3 regions of the Clostridium sp. CS1-1 genome follow, and region 2 is predicted to be linked to each of the others. Evidence: a T-box and tRNA genes for the amino acid it is inferred to sense, from the RefSeq annotation. Region 2 holds a T-box; the other regions hold tRNA genes.
The links. The T-box of region 2 lies ahead of pheS (phenylalanine--tRNA ligase subunit alpha). A T-box ahead of a tRNA ligase gene usually reads a tRNA of that ligase, here a tRNA-Phe.
Positions count from the first base shown of each region.

Region 1: it encodes a tRNA-Phe, which carries the amino acid that the T-box ahead of pheS (phenylalanine--tRNA ligase subunit alpha) is inferred to sense. The anticodon was not compared.
Region 3: it encodes a tRNA-Phe, which carries the amino acid that the T-box ahead of pheS (phenylalanine--tRNA ligase subunit alpha) is inferred to sense. The anticodon was not compared.

Region 1 covers NZ_CM148680.1:433,278-438,911, forward strand. Annotated here, with positions in the region: rRNA gene AC0N0V_RS01910 (23S ribosomal RNA) at 1-2,820, shown strand, start outside; rRNA gene rrf (5S ribosomal RNA) at 3,000-3,116, shown strand; tRNA gene AC0N0V_RS01920 (tRNA-Phe) at 3,126-3,201, shown strand; gene folE (GTP cyclohydrolase I FolE) at 3,647-4,204, shown strand; gene AC0N0V_RS01930 (HD domain-containing protein) at 4,223-4,702, shown strand; gene folK (2-amino-4-hydroxy-6-hydroxymethyldihydropteridine diphosphokinase) at 4,747-5,565, shown strand.
Region 2 covers NZ_CM148680.1:4,391,868-4,397,501, forward strand. Annotated here, with positions in the region: gene pheT (phenylalanine--tRNA ligase subunit beta) at 1-1,860, opposite strand, end outside; gene pheS (phenylalanine--tRNA ligase subunit alpha) at 1,887-2,906, opposite strand; T-box leader at 2,966-3,185, opposite strand; gene AC0N0V_RS20790 (TrmH family RNA methyltransferase) at 3,486-4,268, opposite strand; gene AC0N0V_RS20795 (potassium channel family protein) at 4,282-4,941, opposite strand; gene AC0N0V_RS20800 (TrkH family potassium uptake protein) at 4,953-5,634, opposite strand, start outside.
Region 3 covers NZ_CM148680.1:2,783-8,416, forward strand. Annotated here, with positions in the region: rRNA gene AC0N0V_RS00010 (23S ribosomal RNA) at 1-2,063, shown strand, start outside; rRNA gene rrf (5S ribosomal RNA) at 2,119-2,235, shown strand; tRNA gene AC0N0V_RS00020 (tRNA-Phe) at 2,245-2,320, shown strand; gene AC0N0V_RS00025 (peptidylprolyl isomerase) at 2,458-3,204, shown strand; rRNA gene AC0N0V_RS00030 (16S ribosomal RNA) at 3,645-5,151, shown strand; rRNA gene AC0N0V_RS00035 (23S ribosomal RNA) at 5,375-5,634, shown strand, end outside.

The DNA.
Region 1 (5,634 bases), 1.1 Mb from region 2:
GTAGGCGCAAATAGCCTGCGATCCGGAGATTTCCGAATGGGGCAACCCACATAGCTAACGCTATGTACTGTAAACTGAATTCATAGGTTTATAGAGGTATACCCGGGGAACTGAAACATCTAAGTACCCGGAGGAAGAGAAAGAAAAATCGATTTCCTAAGTAGCGGCGAGCGAAAGGGAAAGAGCCCAAACCAGGAACTTGTTCCTGGGGTTGCGGACAGATCATAAAAGGAAGTAGGAATTAATTGAAGAGAGCTGGAAGGCTCCGCCATAGAAGGTAACAGCCCTGTAGATGAAAATGAAAACTTCTAGATCTGATCCAGAGTACCACGAGACACGTGAAACCTTGTGGGAAGCAGGGAGGACCACCTCCCAAGGCTAAATACTAACTGGTGACCGATAGTGAAGCAGTACCGTGAGGGAAAGGTGAAAAGAACCCCGGAAGGGGAGTGAAATAGAACCTGAAACCGTGTGTCCACAATCAGTCGAAGCAGTTTTACCTGCGACGACGTGCTTTTTGTAGAACGAGCCAGCGAGTTACGATGTGTAGCAAGGTTAAGTATTTAAGATACGCAGCCGAAGGGAAACCGAGTCTGAATAGGGCAAAAAGTTGCATGTCGTAGACCCGAAACCGGGTGACCTATCCATGGACAGGTTGAAGCGGAAGTAAAATTCCGTGGAGGACCGAACCACATTGGTGTTGAAAAACCATGGGATGAGCTGTGGATAGCGGAGAAATTCCAATCGAACTCGGAGATAGCTGGTTCTCCTCGAAATAGCTTTAGGGCTAGCGTTTTGAATGAGTAGTGGAGGTAGAGCACTGAATGGGCTAGGGGCTGACAACAGTTACTGAACCCTATCAAACTCCGAATGCCATATACTTGAATCAAAGCAGTCAGACTACGAATGATAAGATCCGTGGTCAAAAGGGAAACAGCCCAGACCATCAGCTAAGGTCCCAAAGTGTAAGTTAAGTGGAAAAGGATGTGGGATTTCTAAGACAACTAGGATGTTGGCTTAGAAGCAGCCACTCATTTAAAGAGTGCGTAATAGCTCACTAGTCGAGAGATCCTGCGCCGAAGATGTTCGGGGCTAAAACTTACCACCGAAGCTATGGATTCACCGTAAGGTGAGTGGTAGAGGAGCTTCCTGTATGGGTTGAAGTCGTACCGTAAGGAGCGGTGGACTGTACAGGAGTGAGTATGCTGGCATAAGTAGCGAGAAATAAGTGAGAATCTTATTGGTCGAAAACCTAAGGTTTCCTGAGGAAGGCTCGTCCGCTCAGGGTTAGTCGGGACCTAAGCCGAGGCCGAAAGGCGTAGGTGATGGACAATCGGTTGATATTCCGATACCACCAGTTTGCGTTATTACAAATGGGATGACGCAGGAGGATAAGATGTGCGCACTATTGGATGTGCGTCTAAGCACTTAGGCAGACTAGATAGGCAAATCCGTCTAGTTAATGCTGAGGTGTTACGGGGAGCCCTTTTGGGCGAAGTATCTGATTCCACGCTGCCAAGAAAAGTCTCTATGGAGTAAACTGGTGCCCGTACCGCAAACCGACACAGGTAGGTGAGGAGAGAATCCTAAGACCAGCGGAAGAATTGTTGTCAAGGAACTCGGCAAATTGACCCCGTAACTTCGGGAGAAGGGGTGCCACCGCAAGGTGGTCGCAGAGAATAGGCCCAAGCAACTGTTTAGCAAAAACACAGGTCTCTGCTAAAGCGAAAGCTGATGTATAGGGGCTGACGCCTGCCCGGTGCTGGAAGGTTAAGGGGAACACTTAGCGCAAGCGAAGGTGTGAACTTAAGCCCCAGTAAACGGCGGCCGTAACTATAACGGTCCTAAGGTAGCGAAATTCCTTGTCGGGTAAGTTCCGACCCGCACGAATGGCGTAATGACTTGGGCACTGTCTCGACAACAAATCCGGCGAAATTGTATTGCGAGTGAAGATGCTCGCTACCCGCGATTGGACGGAAAGACCCCGTAGAGCTTTACTGTAGCTTAGCATTGAGTCTCGGTATTGTCTGTACAGGATAGGTGGGAGACTGCGAAGCAGAGGCGTCAGCCTTTGTGGAGTCGTCCTTGGGATACCACCCTGACAGTACTGGGATTCTAACCGGCGGCCATGAATCTGGTCACGGGACATTGTTAGGTGGGCAGTTTGACTGGGGCGGTCGCCTCCTAAAAAGTAACGGAGGCGCCCAAAGGTTCCCTCAGAACGGTTGGAAATCGTTCGTAGAGTGCAAAGGCAGAAGGGAGCCTGACTGCGACACAAACAAGTGGAGCAGGGACGAAAGTCGGGCTTAGTGATCCGGTGGTACCTCGTGGGAGGGCCATCGCTCAACGGATAAAAGCTACCTCGGGGATAACAGGCTGATCTCCCCCAAGAGTCCACATCGACGGGGAGGTTTGGCACCTCGATGTCGGCTCGTCGCATCCTGGGGCTGAAGTAGGTCCCAAGGGTTGGGCTGTTCGCCCATTAAAGCGGCACGCGAGCTGGGTTCAGAACGTCGTGAGACAGTTCGGTCCCTATCCGTCGCGGGCGTAGGAAATTTGAGAGGAGCTGTCCTTAGTACGAGAGGACCGGGATGGACTGACCTCTGGTGCACCAGTTGTTCCGCCAGGAGCACAGCTGGGTAGCTATGTCGGGACGGGATAAACGCTGAAAGCATCTAAGCGTGAAGCCCACCTCAAGATAAGATTTCCCATAGCGTAAGCTAGTAAGACCCCTTGAAGAACACAAGGTTGATAGGTCAGAGGTGTAAGCATGGTAACATGTTCAGCTGACTGATACTAATAGGTCGAGGGCTTGACCTAATATATCACTGTGCAATTTTGAGAGAACAATTCTTTCAAACAAAAAATAACAATAAAAATTGATAGAAGCGAGCAGTTCAAGGAAAAGCTTGAGCGAGGAGCAGAGTTTACTTCAGTAAATGAGCACCACAGCGAAGGATTTGACGCAGAAATGCGAAGCTTATAGCAATTTTTGCGAATCTAGTGGTTATGACGTGAAGGTTACACCCGTTCCCATTCCGAACACGATGGTTAAGCTTCACAGTGCCAATGGTACTGCACGGGAGACTGTGTGGAAGAGTAGGTCGCTGCTAGATATGTAATTTGGCTAGATAGCTCAGTCGGTAGAGCAGAGGACTGAAAATCCTCGTGTCCCTGGTTCGATTCCTGGTCTGGCCACCAAAAGCACTTCATTTAATTATGAAGTGCTTTTTTTACTTTAAAGATAGTTATTTTATATTTAAGATTTGTTAAAAAAATAATAAAGTAATAAAATGTTTAGTATTAAAGGATAATAGGTATATTGATATTGAGCAACAAACACTATAATGAATATGTAAAATATTTGTTATACTAAGGAAAGACGAAACACTATAGATAATTTAGTAATATATTTTAAAATTTACATTTTAAAACTAAAAAATACTAAAATTACCTTATTATACTTTGAAGCTTATTGTAAACTTATGATTTAAGTGTTATAATTTATGATAATTATGATAATATTGTGAAATATTTGTTTAATTTATGATATTACAAAAGTTTTCAATAACTTATAAAATCTTTCAACATGAGAGGAGGATTATTGAACGAATCATTATATAAATAATGTGTTCAATAAAAAACTATGGTAGATGAAAGCAAAATTAAAGCAGCAGTTAAAATGATTATTGAAGCTATAGGAGAGGATCCAGGAAGAGAAGGATTAATTGAAACTCCTGATAGGATAGCAAGAATGTATACCGAAATTTTTTCAGGTTTATATACATCCCCAGAAGAGCATTTAAGTAAGACTTTTACTGTTGATAGTGATGACATAATATTAGAAAAAGATATACAGTTTTACTCGATGTGTGAGCATCATTTGGTTCCCTTTTATGGAAAGGCTCATGTGGCTTATATACCAAGTGGAAAAGTTGCAGGTTTGAGCAAATTAGCAAGAACAGTTGATGTATTTGCAAAAAGGCCACAACTTCAAGAGAGAATGACTTCACAGGTCGCAGATGCTATAATGGAGTACCTAGATGCTAAAGGTGTAATGGTAGTGATTGAGGCAGAGCATATGTGTATGACTATGAGAGGTGTAAAGAAGCAGGGCAGCAAAACAGTAACAGTTGTTACAAAAGGAAAGTTTAAAGAAGATTTATCACTTAGAGAAGATGTATATAGAATGATTAAGATATGATGGGGAGATGTAGCTTATTTGGACAAAGTTAATGCTATATTAAATAATAAAAATTTCATAGAGTACTTAAACAAAAGTATAGAGTATGAAAAGAATAGGATTTTCTGTAAACATGATTTGCAGCATTTTTTAGATGTAGCAAGAATAGCTTACATTATGAATTTAGAAAAGGGCATAGGAATAGATAAGCAAATAGTTTACGCAGCAGCTCTATTGCATGATATAGGAAGATGGATGCAATATAAGGAAGGCATTTCACATGAGATAGCTAGCTGTAATTTAGCAGAAGATATTTTAATTCAGTGTGGATTTGTAGAAGAAGAGATAGGAATAATTATAGGTGCTATTTCAAGTCACAGGGGAATGAAAAGTGGAAGAGAGGGCTTCAATGAGATATTTTACTTAAGTGATAAACTCTCTCGTGGATGTTTCACTTGTAAGGCTGTATCGGATTGTAATTGGCCTAATTCAAAGAAAAATTATAGTATCACCTATTAGCAATTAATTTGATAGCAGAAGCACATTAAGGAGAGAAGAGACTAATGGATAAGATATACGTAAAAGATTTAGAGGTTTATGCATTTCATGGGGTAAATCAGCAAGAAAAGGATATGGGGCAACGTTTTCTAATATCACTAGAGCTTTTTTTAGACCTACAAGAAGCGGGAGAAACTGATGATTTAACTAAAACGGTTAACTATGGAAAGTTATGTTTGGATGTAGAAGAACAGTTTAAAAAAGAAAAATATGATTTGATTGAAAAGGCTGCAGAAAAGCTAGCTGAATTTATTCTACTAGAATACGATTTAATAAATAGAGTAAAAGTAAAACTTAAAAAGCCGTGGGCTCCTATAGGAAAGCCGCTTGATTATGCAGCAGTTGAAATCGATAGGGGATGGCATACAGCATACGTTGCTATTGGGTCTAACATGGGAGATAGAAGTGAAAATCTAAATACGGCTATTAAGCTTATCAGTGATTCTAAGCATAGTAAGGTTTCTAAAATATCTAACTTCTATGAAACGAATCCAGTAGGATATTTGGAACAAGATAAATTCCTTAATGGTGCGTTAGAAATAAAAACACTCTTAGCTCCTAGTAAATTAATGAAATTTTTACTGGAAAAAGAAAAGGATCTGAAACGTGAAAGAATAATAAAGTGGGGACCAAGAACCATAGATTTAGATATACTACTTTACGATAATATAATAACTTCTGAGGAGGAAATAATTATTCCTCATCCCAGAATGCATGAAAGAACATTTGTATTAAAGCCGTTGTTAGATATAGCGCCATATGTAATTCATCCAATTTTAAATAAAAGAATTATACAACTGATGAATGAATTAGGTGCAGAGTAAGGATTTGAGCAATTACATTATATTTTGATTTTAAATATTGCATTGCTATCTGGAGAGTCAACATTAATA
Region 2 (5,634 bases):
TATATTTTCTACTATTCCTTTTAGATTAAAGTAATCTACTCCACCATATAATCCTATTGTTACTATGTTTCTCTCCTCTGGCAGTTTAGTTTGATCTTCATTTGGTATATAAACTTTACCCATTTCAAATAATCTTGCGTATTCATTATTTCTTGAGTAATTTCTAGCAAGTGATTCTAGCATAGATGGTATAGTAGTTGTTCTCATTATGCTATAATCCTCTCCTAAAGGATTTCTTATAGCTACAGCATTTCTTAAGCTACTATCTTCAGGTAAAAGCACTTTATCAAAAACTTTACGACTTACAAAAGAATAGCTTATTGATTGGTTAAGTCCGCTTCCTATTAAAGCTTCTATAACTTTATCATCTAAGTGCTGCTTTGTATTTTTTCCACCTCTAGTACTAGCAGTTTTTACAAGAGTTGTAGGAATATTATTATATCCGTAAATTCTTGCTATCTCTTCTGCTACGTCCTCCTTTATATTTACATCACATCTAAATGTAGGTACATTTATAACTAAAGTGTCTCCCTTTATCTCAGTGATTAAATCTAATCTATTTAGATAACCTCTCATGTCTTCCTTAGAGATTTCTGTTCCAAGGAATTTATTGATCCAGTTATATTCTACTTCTACAGTATGAGGTTGAAGTTTTTCAGGATATATATCAATAGTGCCTTCCATAACTTCTCCTGCCCCTATTTCTTCAACTAGATGGCAAGCTCTATTCATAGCAATTTCAACTAAATTTGGATCTAAATCTTTCTCAAATCTTGATGAAGCTTCAGTTCTAAGGCCTAGTTTTTGAGAGGACACTCTTATGTTAGTTCCATTAAAGTTAGCGCTCTCAAAAACAACATATGTAGTATCTTCCTTTACCTCTGAATTAAGCCCTCCCATGATTCCTGCAAGACCTATCGTTTTTTCTCCATCTTTTATATTAAGCACATCTGAGTTTAAAGTTCTCTCTTCACCGTCTAATGTAGTAAATTTTTCTCCTTCTTTTGCCCTTTCTACTACTATAGTTCTAGTTGATATCTCTCTAACATCGAATGCATGCAGCGGTTGACCAAGCTCTAACATAACGAAGTTTGTTATATCTACCATGTTATTTATCGGTCTAACACCTGCTTCTAAAAGTCTATCCTGCATCCAACCTGGTGATGGTTCTATTTTTATATTTTTTACACCTCTTGCCATGTATCGTCTGCATAATTGATCTCTTATCTCCACTTTTATTTCATTTTCTATATCATCGCTGCATACTGTGTTATATAGTAGCGATGGAACTTGATAAGTTGTATTTAAAGTAGCTGCAGTTTCTCTAGCCATACCTACTATACTTAAGCAATCAGGTCTATTAGAAGTTATTTCTAAATCTATTATTGCACTTGTCATATTTAAAACTTCTTTTATATCTTTGCCAATTGGCGTATCTTGAGGAAGTATCATAAGTCCATGCACAGGCTCATCTCCTGCTATTCCGAGCTCTTCTTCTGAGCAAAACATACCATTTGAAACTACTCCTCTAAGCTTACCTTTTTTTATCTTTACTCCATTATGTATTGTGGAGCCGTGAAGAGCTGCAGGTACTATATCTCCTTCTTTCATATTAGTAGCACCTGTAACAATTTGTATCGGCTCAGCTTCTCCTATATCTGCAAAACAAACAGATAACTTATCTGCATCTGGGTGTTGTTCTATTTTTGCTAATTTAGCTGTAACAACATTTTGTATTTCGTCACCGGTAGTTACAACTTCTTCTACCTTAGAACCACTTAAAGTTAGTCTATCCCCTAACTCCTTTGGTGAAATATCTACATCAACATAGTCTTTTAACCATTTAACAGGAACTTTCATTTCAATATCCTCCTTATTTATCCTAATTAAAATTGATTTAAGAATCTCATATCACTTTCATATAACTGTCTTATATCATCAATTCCATACTTAAGCATAACCATTCTATCTACTCCAAATCCAAAAGCAAATCCGCTGTATACTTCAGGATCTATCCCACAATTTCTTAAAACCTGTGGATGTACCATACCGCAACCTAAAAGCTCCATCCAGCCCTCGCCTTTACATACTCTACAACCTTCTCCGTCACATACAAAGCATGTAGCATCCATTTCTGCTGAAGGTTCTGTGAATGGGAAATGGTGTGGTCTAAACTTAGTCTTTAAATCATCTCCAAACATCTTTTTAGCAAATACCTCAAGCGTTCCCTTTAAATCTGCAAAGGTTATTCCCTTATCTACTACTAGCCCTTCCATTTGATAGAATATTGGTGAGTGTGTGGCGTCCACTGCATCAGAACGATAAACCTTTCCTGGAGCTATCATCTTTATAGGTGGCTTTTGTTCCTCCATTGTTCTAACCTGTAGTGGTGAGGTTTGAGTTCTTAAAACCAAGTTATCATTTATATAAAATGTATCCTGTTCACCTCTTGCAGGGTGATTCTTAGGTATATTTAATGCTTCAAAATTATAATAATCAAGCTCTACCTCTGGACCTTCCTCTATCGTAAAGCCCATTGATATGAATATTTCCTTCATATCGTTTAAAGTTTGCTCAAGTGGATGTCTTTTTCCCAGGCTCTGTTTTATTCCAGGCATGGAAATATCGATTATTTCACTCTGTAATCTTATATTTTTTTCTTTATTCTTTACTTCTTTTGCGTATTCTTCTAAAGAAGTTTCAATTGAAGCTCTTACCTCATTAGCAATCTTTCCAACTAAAGGTCTCTCTTCTGCAGAAAGCGCACCCATACCTCTAAGTATTTGTGTTAACTCTCCCTTTTTGCCAAGGTATTTAACTCTTATGTTTTCAAGCTCAGAACTATTTACAGCACTCTTTAACTCTTCAAGAGCACTATTACCTATAGATTGTAATTTTTCTTTCATTTGTTCTTCTCCTTTCTACATTACCTAATTTACTACAAAATAAAAAAGTCCATCCCTAGTTAAGGGACGAACTTAAATCCGCGTTACCACCCAAATTGATACTGAAATAAACAATATCCTCTTTGTAAATTTATCGGTTATCCCGCCAACTGCTACTCTTCTTTCACAGCAAGAACTCCAGAGTGAACTTCAATATATAATCTTCTAAGAAGGTTTCCACCCAAGCCCTTCTCTCTCTTAAAGAAACTATATATTTACTCTCTCCATCATAGTTAATATATGTAATTTTACTTTCTAATTTTACAGATACATTTCACTATTGTCAATAGAAATTTAATATCTTTCATCAGAAACAAAACCATTAGCTACATAGCTAGTTTATTATTATAACTCAAGAATGAATGCATTTAAATTATTTATTATGTTTCTTGATAAACTTATCCTTAGGATCTTAGAACTTTTGATTGTCTGAGCGATAGCGAGTTATCAAAAGTTCTTGGATTATAGGGATAAGTGAATCTTAGAAGCATAGTAAATAATTTAACGCATGAATGTTGAGTTATAATAATAAACTAGCGTTTAACTAAGGTTTTGTCTCACCACTTCAAACATCATAACTGACGCTGCTACAGATACATTTAGGGATTCTGCTCCGCCAGGCATTGGTATCTTGATTTTTATATCTGATAAATCAAATAGTTCTTTACTTATACCATTTCCTTCATTTCCGACAGCTATTATTACTTTATCTTTTAAGTCTACATCATAAAAATTATTCACCGTATCTAGTGAGCTTACAACTAATTTAAATCCATTAAATCTTAAAAGCTCCAGTTGTGCCAAGTTATCATCTTGTATTATTGGTATGTGAAAAACAGATCCCATTGTAGACCTCAAGGTTTTTTCGTTATAAATGTCAACGGTACCCTTCGTCATTAATACTCCTAAGGCTCCTGCTGCATGAGCTGTTCTTATTATTGTGCCCATATTTCCTGGGTCTTGAACTTTATCAGCCAATATGTAAAATCCTTGCTTATTCTCAAGGGCAATATTTTTATTATTAACAACAGCTACAATTCCTTGAGGAGTATCTGTGCTACTTATGATTTTTAAAATCTGCTCTGTAACACTATAAACTTTTGTGTTTTTTTGTAATTTAGATTCAACATCGAAATTATTCCACCTATCCTTGGCACTTTCACTTATAAAAACTAAAGGAACCTCAAAATCAGATTCTAAAGCTTCACATGCAAATCTAAATCCTTCAACTAAAAATTTGCCACTTTCATTTCTATACTTTTTTTCCTTCAGTTTTTTTATATCTTTGATTAATAGGTTATCTTTACTTTGAATAGTTTCCAATTATGTTTCACCCTTATCCCTTAATAATCTCTAGCTTATTTAAACATTTATACTTACCTATTGCTACAATTACATCCCCTTTTGCAATTGTATAATCTGAGCTAGGAGATATATCAATATCATCTTTTCTTTTAACCGCTACTACATTTATACCATACTTCGCTCTCATGTCTAGTTCTCCTAGTGTTTTATTATGCCATTCTTCAGAAGACATAATTTCAGCAATACTGTATTCGGAAGAAAGCTCGATGTAATCTAATACATTATCCCCAACAAGGTCATGAGCAACTCTCACACCAGTATCTCTTTCAGGGAAAACCACCTTATCGGCACCTATCTTATATAAAATCTTTGCATGAAGTTCAGTATTTGCCTTGGCAATTACATATTTGATTCCAATTTCTTTGGCTAAAAGAGTTATCATTACACTGTCTTGTATATCTACTCCTATTCCAACTATTGCCACATCAAAATTATTTATACCTAATGATTTTAAATTTTCTTCATCTGTAGCATCTGTGTGAATCGCATGTGTTACATCTTCAGATATATTTTGAACTCTTTCCTCATTCGCATCTACCGCTAAAACATCATGACCTAATTGATATAATGTTTTTGCAACTGATGTTCCAAATCTTCCTAAACCTATTACGAGAAATTGTTTCTTTTCCATAAACTCCACCCCTATCCAATTATAATCTTATCTTCAGGATATTTAATAGAACCAGGCATACTTTTTTGTGCAAGAGCTAGCGCAACAGTCAATGGACCTAATCTTCCACAATACATAATAAATGCTATTAATAATTTTCCTCCCGTGCTTAAATTTGGTGTTAAACCAAGTGTTAGTCCTACAGTTCCAAAAGCAGATACAACTTCATAAATAATATAATCTAGAGATGCTTTTTCGGTTATACAAAGTATAGTTGTTGCTACCAAAACAATACCCATTCCTAATGTAGCTACTACAAGCGCTCTATACACAATTTCCTTACCTATTCTTCTTTCATACACTTCAGCATCTTCTCTACCCTTTATAACAGATATAACGGTAATAATAAGTAGAGCAGCTGTTGTTGTCTTTATTCCGCCTGCAGTTGAACCTGGTGATCCTCCAATGAACATAAGTGCTATAGTTAAAAACTTTCCACCCTCAGTCATATCAGCAGTAGGCACAGAATTAAATCCAGCGGTTCTAGGTGTGATCGATGCAAATATAGAATTCACTATCTTATCTTTTAGTGTCATATTAGCTATAGTTTTAACATTGTTCATTTCAAATAGAAACATTAAAATTGCTCCACCTATAATTAATACCGCAGTAGATATTATTACTATCTTTGAATGTAAGGATAGTTTTTTTGTA
Region 3 (5,634 bases), 660 kb from region 2:
GCTGGTTCTCCTCGAAATAGCTTTAGGGCTAGCGTTTTGAATGAGTAGTGGAGGTAGAGCACTGAATGGGCTAGGGGCTGACAACAGTTACTGAACCCTATCAAACTCCGAATGCCATATACTTGAATCAAAGCAGTCAGACTACGAATGATAAGATCCGTGGTCAAAAGGGAAACAGCCCAGACCATCAGCTAAGGTCCCAAAGTGTAAGTTAAGTGGAAAAGGATGTGGGATTTCCAAGACAACTAGGATGTTGGCTTAGAAGCAGCCACTCATTTAAAGAGTGCGTAATAGCTCACTAGTCGAGAGATCCTGCGCCGAAGATGTTCGGGGCTAAAACTTACCACCGAAGCTATGGATTGATACGTAAGTATCAGTGGTAGAGGAGCTTCCTGTATGGGTTGAAGTCGTACCGTAAGGAGCGGTGGACTGTACAGGAGTGAGTATGCTGGCATAAGTAGCGAGAAATAAGTGAGAATCTTATTGGTCGAAAACCTAAGGTTTCCTGAGGAAGGCTCGTCCGCTCAGGGTTAGTCGGGACCTAAGCCGAGGCCGAAAGGCGTAGGTGATGGACAATCGGTTGATATTCCGATACCACCAGTTTGCGTTATTACAAATGGGATGACGCAGGAGGATAGGATGTGCGCACTATTGGATGTGCGTCTAAGCACTTAGGCAGACTAGATAGGCAAATCCGTCTAGTTAATGCTGAGGTGTTACGGGGAGCCCTTTTGGGCGAAGTATCTGATTCCACGCTGCCAAGAAAAGTCTCTATGGAGTGAACTGGTGCCCGTACCGCAAACCGACACAGGTAGGTGAGGAGAGAATCCTAAGACCAGCGGAAGAATTGTTGTCAAGGAACTCGGCAAATTGACCCCGTAACTTCGGGAGAAGGGGTGCCACCGCAAGGTGGTCGCAGAGAATAGGCCCAAGCAACTGTTTAGCAAAAACACAGGTCTCTGCTAAAGCGAAAGCTGATGTATAGGGGCTGACGCCTGCCCGGTGCTGGAAGGTTAAGGGGAACACTTAGCGCAAGCGAAGGTGTGAACTTAAGCCCCAGTAAACGGCGGCCGTAACTATAACGGTCCTAAGGTAGCGAAATTCCTTGTCGGGTAAGTTCCGACCCGCACGAATGGCGTAATGACTTGGGCACTGTCTCGACAACAAATCCGGCGAAATTGTATTGCGAGTGAAGATGCTCGCTACCCGCGATTGGACGGAAAGACCCCGTAGAGCTTTACTGTAGCTTAGCATTGAGTCTCGGTATTGTCTGTACAGGATAGGTGGGAGACTGCGAAGCAGAGGCGTCAGCCTTTGTGGAGTCGTCCTTGGGATACCACCCTGACAGTACTGGGATTCTAACCGGCGGCCATGAATCTGGTCACGGGACATTGTTAGGTGGGCAGTTTGACTGGGGCGGTCGCCTCCTAAAAAGTAACGGAGGCGCCCAAAGGTTCCCTCAGAACGGTTGGAAATCGTTCGTAGAGTGCAAAGGCAGAAGGGAGCCTGACTGCGACACAAACAAGTGGAGCAGGGACGAAAGTCGGGCTTAGTGATCCGGTGGTACCTCGTGGGAGGGCCATCGCTCAACGGATAAAAGCTACCTCGGGGATAACAGGCTGATCTCCCCCAAGAGTCCACATCGACGGGGAGGTTTGGCACCTCGATGTCGGCTCGTCGCATCCTGGGGCTGAAGTAGGTCCCAAGGGTTGGGCTGTTCGCCCATTAAAGCGGCACGCGAGCTGGGTTCAGAACGTCGTGAGACAGTTCGGTCCCTATCCGTCGCGGGCGTAGGAAATTTGAGAGGAGCTGTCCTTAGTACGAGAGGACCGGGATGGACTGACCTCTGGTGCACCAGTTGTTCCGCCAGGAGCACAGCTGGGTAGCTATGTCGGGACGGGATAAACGCTGAAAGCATCTAAGCGTGAAGCCCACCTCAAGATAAGATTTCCCATAGCGTAAGCTAGTAAGACCCCTTGAAGAACACAAGGTTGATAGGTCAGAGGTGTAAGCATGGTAACATGTTCAGCTGACTGATACTAATAGGTCGAGGGCTTGACCTAAAACATCACTGTGCAATTTTGAGAGAATGAAATTCTCTTAATAAACTAAATAGAATCTAGTGGTTATGACGTGAAGGCTACACCCGTTCCCATTCCGAACACGATGGTTAAGCTTCACAGTGCCGATGGTACTGCACGGGAGACTGTGTGGAAGAGTAGGTCGCTGCTAGATATATAATTTGGCTAGATAGCTCAGTCGGTAGAGCAGAGGACTGAAAATCCTCGTGTCCCTGGTTCGATTCCTGGTCTGGCCACCAAAACTTCAGATAAATTCTGAAGTTTTTTTATTTATTATAAAATAAATATACAATAATTAAACATATTGTGGAAAAATGGATAAATATATGTCATAATAATTTATGTTAAATAAAATAAAATTTTAAGGAGAAACACTATGGAGAATAAAGTATTAGCAACAGTTAATGGTGTAGAAATAACAGAAAGAGAATTAGAAGCAACAATATCTAGATTTCCTAGAGAAAGACAAGGATATTTAATGACAGAGAAGGGTAGGGCTCAATTACTTGAAGAAATAATATCTTTCGAATTAATTTATAACTATGCTAAAGATTCTGGAATGGAAAATGATGAACAATATATTGAGCAATTAGAAAGAGCTAAGAAGGAAATTTTAACTCAAACAGCTATATCTAAGGTTGTATCTGAGGCTAATGTTAGTGATAAAGAGGTAGAAGATTTCTATAGTGCTAACAGCGAAATGTTTAAGGAACCAGAATTAGTAGATGCGAAGCATATATTAGTTGAAACAAAAGAGAAGGCAGAAGAAATATTAGGGAAAATAGAGAATGGTATGTCTTTTGAGGAGGCTGCTAAGGAGTTTTCTTCTTGTCCATCAAATGCTCAAGGTGGAAGTCTTGGAAGATTTTCTAGAGGACAAATGGTACCTGAGTTTGAAGAAGCTGCATTTAGTCTTAAGATAGGAGAAGTAAGCGAACCAGTTAAAACACAATTTGGATATCATTTAATAAAGGTCGAAGAAAAGATTGAAGGCTCTGTGAAGTCTTTCGATCAAGTAAAAGATACAATTAAAAATAATTTATTACAAGAAAGACAAGCGTTTAAGTATTCTCAATTAAACAATGATCTTAGAAAAAAATATAATGTAGAGATAAATAAATAATATAATAATTGTAAATTTTAGGGCTCTGATATTTTAAAAGCAGAGTCCTAAAATTTATAGTAATATAATTGGTGGCTTGTATAAACTCATCCTAGAGTGTCATTACATTAAATATTGAGCATTTTATAGGTATATTGAGTAATGTTAAATTAAGCTTTAAATTTAATACTACTAATGTTTTGTTTAATATATATATATGATAAAATAATATATGTTGTTGAGAGATGCGACAAAGTATAACAAACAACTTTAAAAAATGATAAAAAAGTTATTGACAAGGTAAAACAAAGATGTTAAACTAAGTAAGCAGTCGAGATGAGACAAATTGATCCTTGAAAATTAAACAGAGTGAAAGATAAGTTAAAACTTATTTTTAAATAAACCAGCAATTCTTTGAGTTACTTTTAAAGTAACAAAACAGTAATGAGCAAGCAAACTTTTAAATTGAGAGTTTGATCCTGGCTCAGGACGAACGCTGGCGGCGTGCCTAACACATGCAAGTCGAGCGATGAAACCCTTCGGGGTGGATTAGCGGCGGACGGGTGAGTAACACGTGGGTAACCTGCCTCAAAGAGGGGGATAGCCTCCCGAAAGGGAGATTAATACCGCATAACATTAGTTTTTCGCATGAAGGACTAATTAAAGGAGTAATCCGCTTTGAGATGGACCCGCGGCGCATTAGCTAGTTGGTGAGGTAAAGGCTCACCAAGGCGACGATGCGTAGCCGACCTGAGAGGGTGATCGGCCACATTGGAACTGAGATACGGTCCAGACTCCTACGGGAGGCAGCAGTGGGGAATATTGCACAATGGGCGAAAGCCTGATGCAGCAACGCCGCGTGAGTGATGAAGGCCTTCGGGTTGTAAAGCTCTGTCTTTGGGGACGATAATGACGGTACCCAAGGAGGAAGCCACGGCTAACTACGTGCCAGCAGCCGCGGTAATACGTAGGTGGCAAGCGTTGTCCGGATTTACTGGGCGTAAAGGATGCGTAGGCGGATATTTAAGTGAGATGTGAAATTCCCGGGCTTAACTTGGGAGCTGCATTTCAAACTGGATATCTAGAGTGTGGGAGAGGAGAATGGAATTCCTAGTGTAGCGGTGAAATGCGTAGAGATTAGGAAGAACACCAGTGGCGAAGGCGATTCTCTGGACCATAACTGACGCTGAGGCATGAAAGCGTGGGTAGCAAACAGGATTAGATACCCTGGTAGTCCACGCCGTAAACGATGAGTACTAGGTGTAGGGGGGTCCAACCCTCTGTGCCGCAGTTAACACAATAAGTACTCCGCCTGGGAAGTACGATCGCAAGATTAAAACTCAAAGGAATTGACGGGGGCCCGCACAAGCAGCGGAGCATGTGGTTTAATTCGAAGCAACGCGAAGAACCTTACCTGGACTTGACATCCCCTGAATTACTCGTAATGGAGGAAGCCCTTCGGGGCAGGGAGACAGGTGGTGCATGGTTGTCGTCAGCTCGTGTCGTGAGATGTTAGGTTAAGTCCTGCAACGAGCGCAACCCTTATCATTAGTTGCTACCATTAAGTTGAGCACTCTAGTGAGACTGCCCGGGTTAACCGGGAGGAAGGTGGGGATGACGTCAAATCATCATGCCCCTTATGTCCAGGGCTACACACGTGCTACAATGGTGAGTACAATTAGATGCAAACCCGCGAGGGGGAGCCAAACTAAAAAACTCATCCCAGTTCGGATTGTAGGCTGAAACTCGCCTACATGAAGCTGGAGTTGCTAGTAATCGCGAATCAGAATGTCGCGGTGAATACGTTCCCGGGCCTTGTACACACCGCCCGTCACACCATGAGAGCTGGCAACACCCGAAGTCCGTGAGGTAACCGTAAGGAGCCAGCGGCCGAAGGTGGGGTCAGTGATTGGGGTGAAGTCGTAACAAGGTAGCCGTAGGAGAACCTGCGGCTGGATCACCTCCTTTCTAAGGAATAATAACTAGAAGCTTAGGTTTTTAGTTACATTGGAATTCTGGTTTACACTCTGTTTAATTTTGAGGGATTAAAACCTCAAATAAAGCTAACACTAAGGTGGTAGCGAAATGTTCTTTGAAAATTGCACAGTGATAAGCGTTGAATAATGAAAATTATTTAACATAAACAAAGTAAAGCTAAAGGTATATATACCTTTGTAGAATTATGATTTAAGGTCAAGCTACAAAGGGCGCATGGTGAATGCCTTGGCACCAGTAGCCGATGAAGGACGCGATAAGCTGCGATAAGCTTCGGGTAGGCGCAAATAGCCTGCGATCCGGAGATTTCCGAATGGGGCAACCCACATAGCTAACGCTATGTACTGTAAACTGAATTCATAGGTTTATAGAGGTAGACCCGGGGAACTGAAACATCTAAGTACCCGGAGGAAGAGAAAGAAAAATCGATTTCCTAAGTAGCGGCGAGCGAAAGGG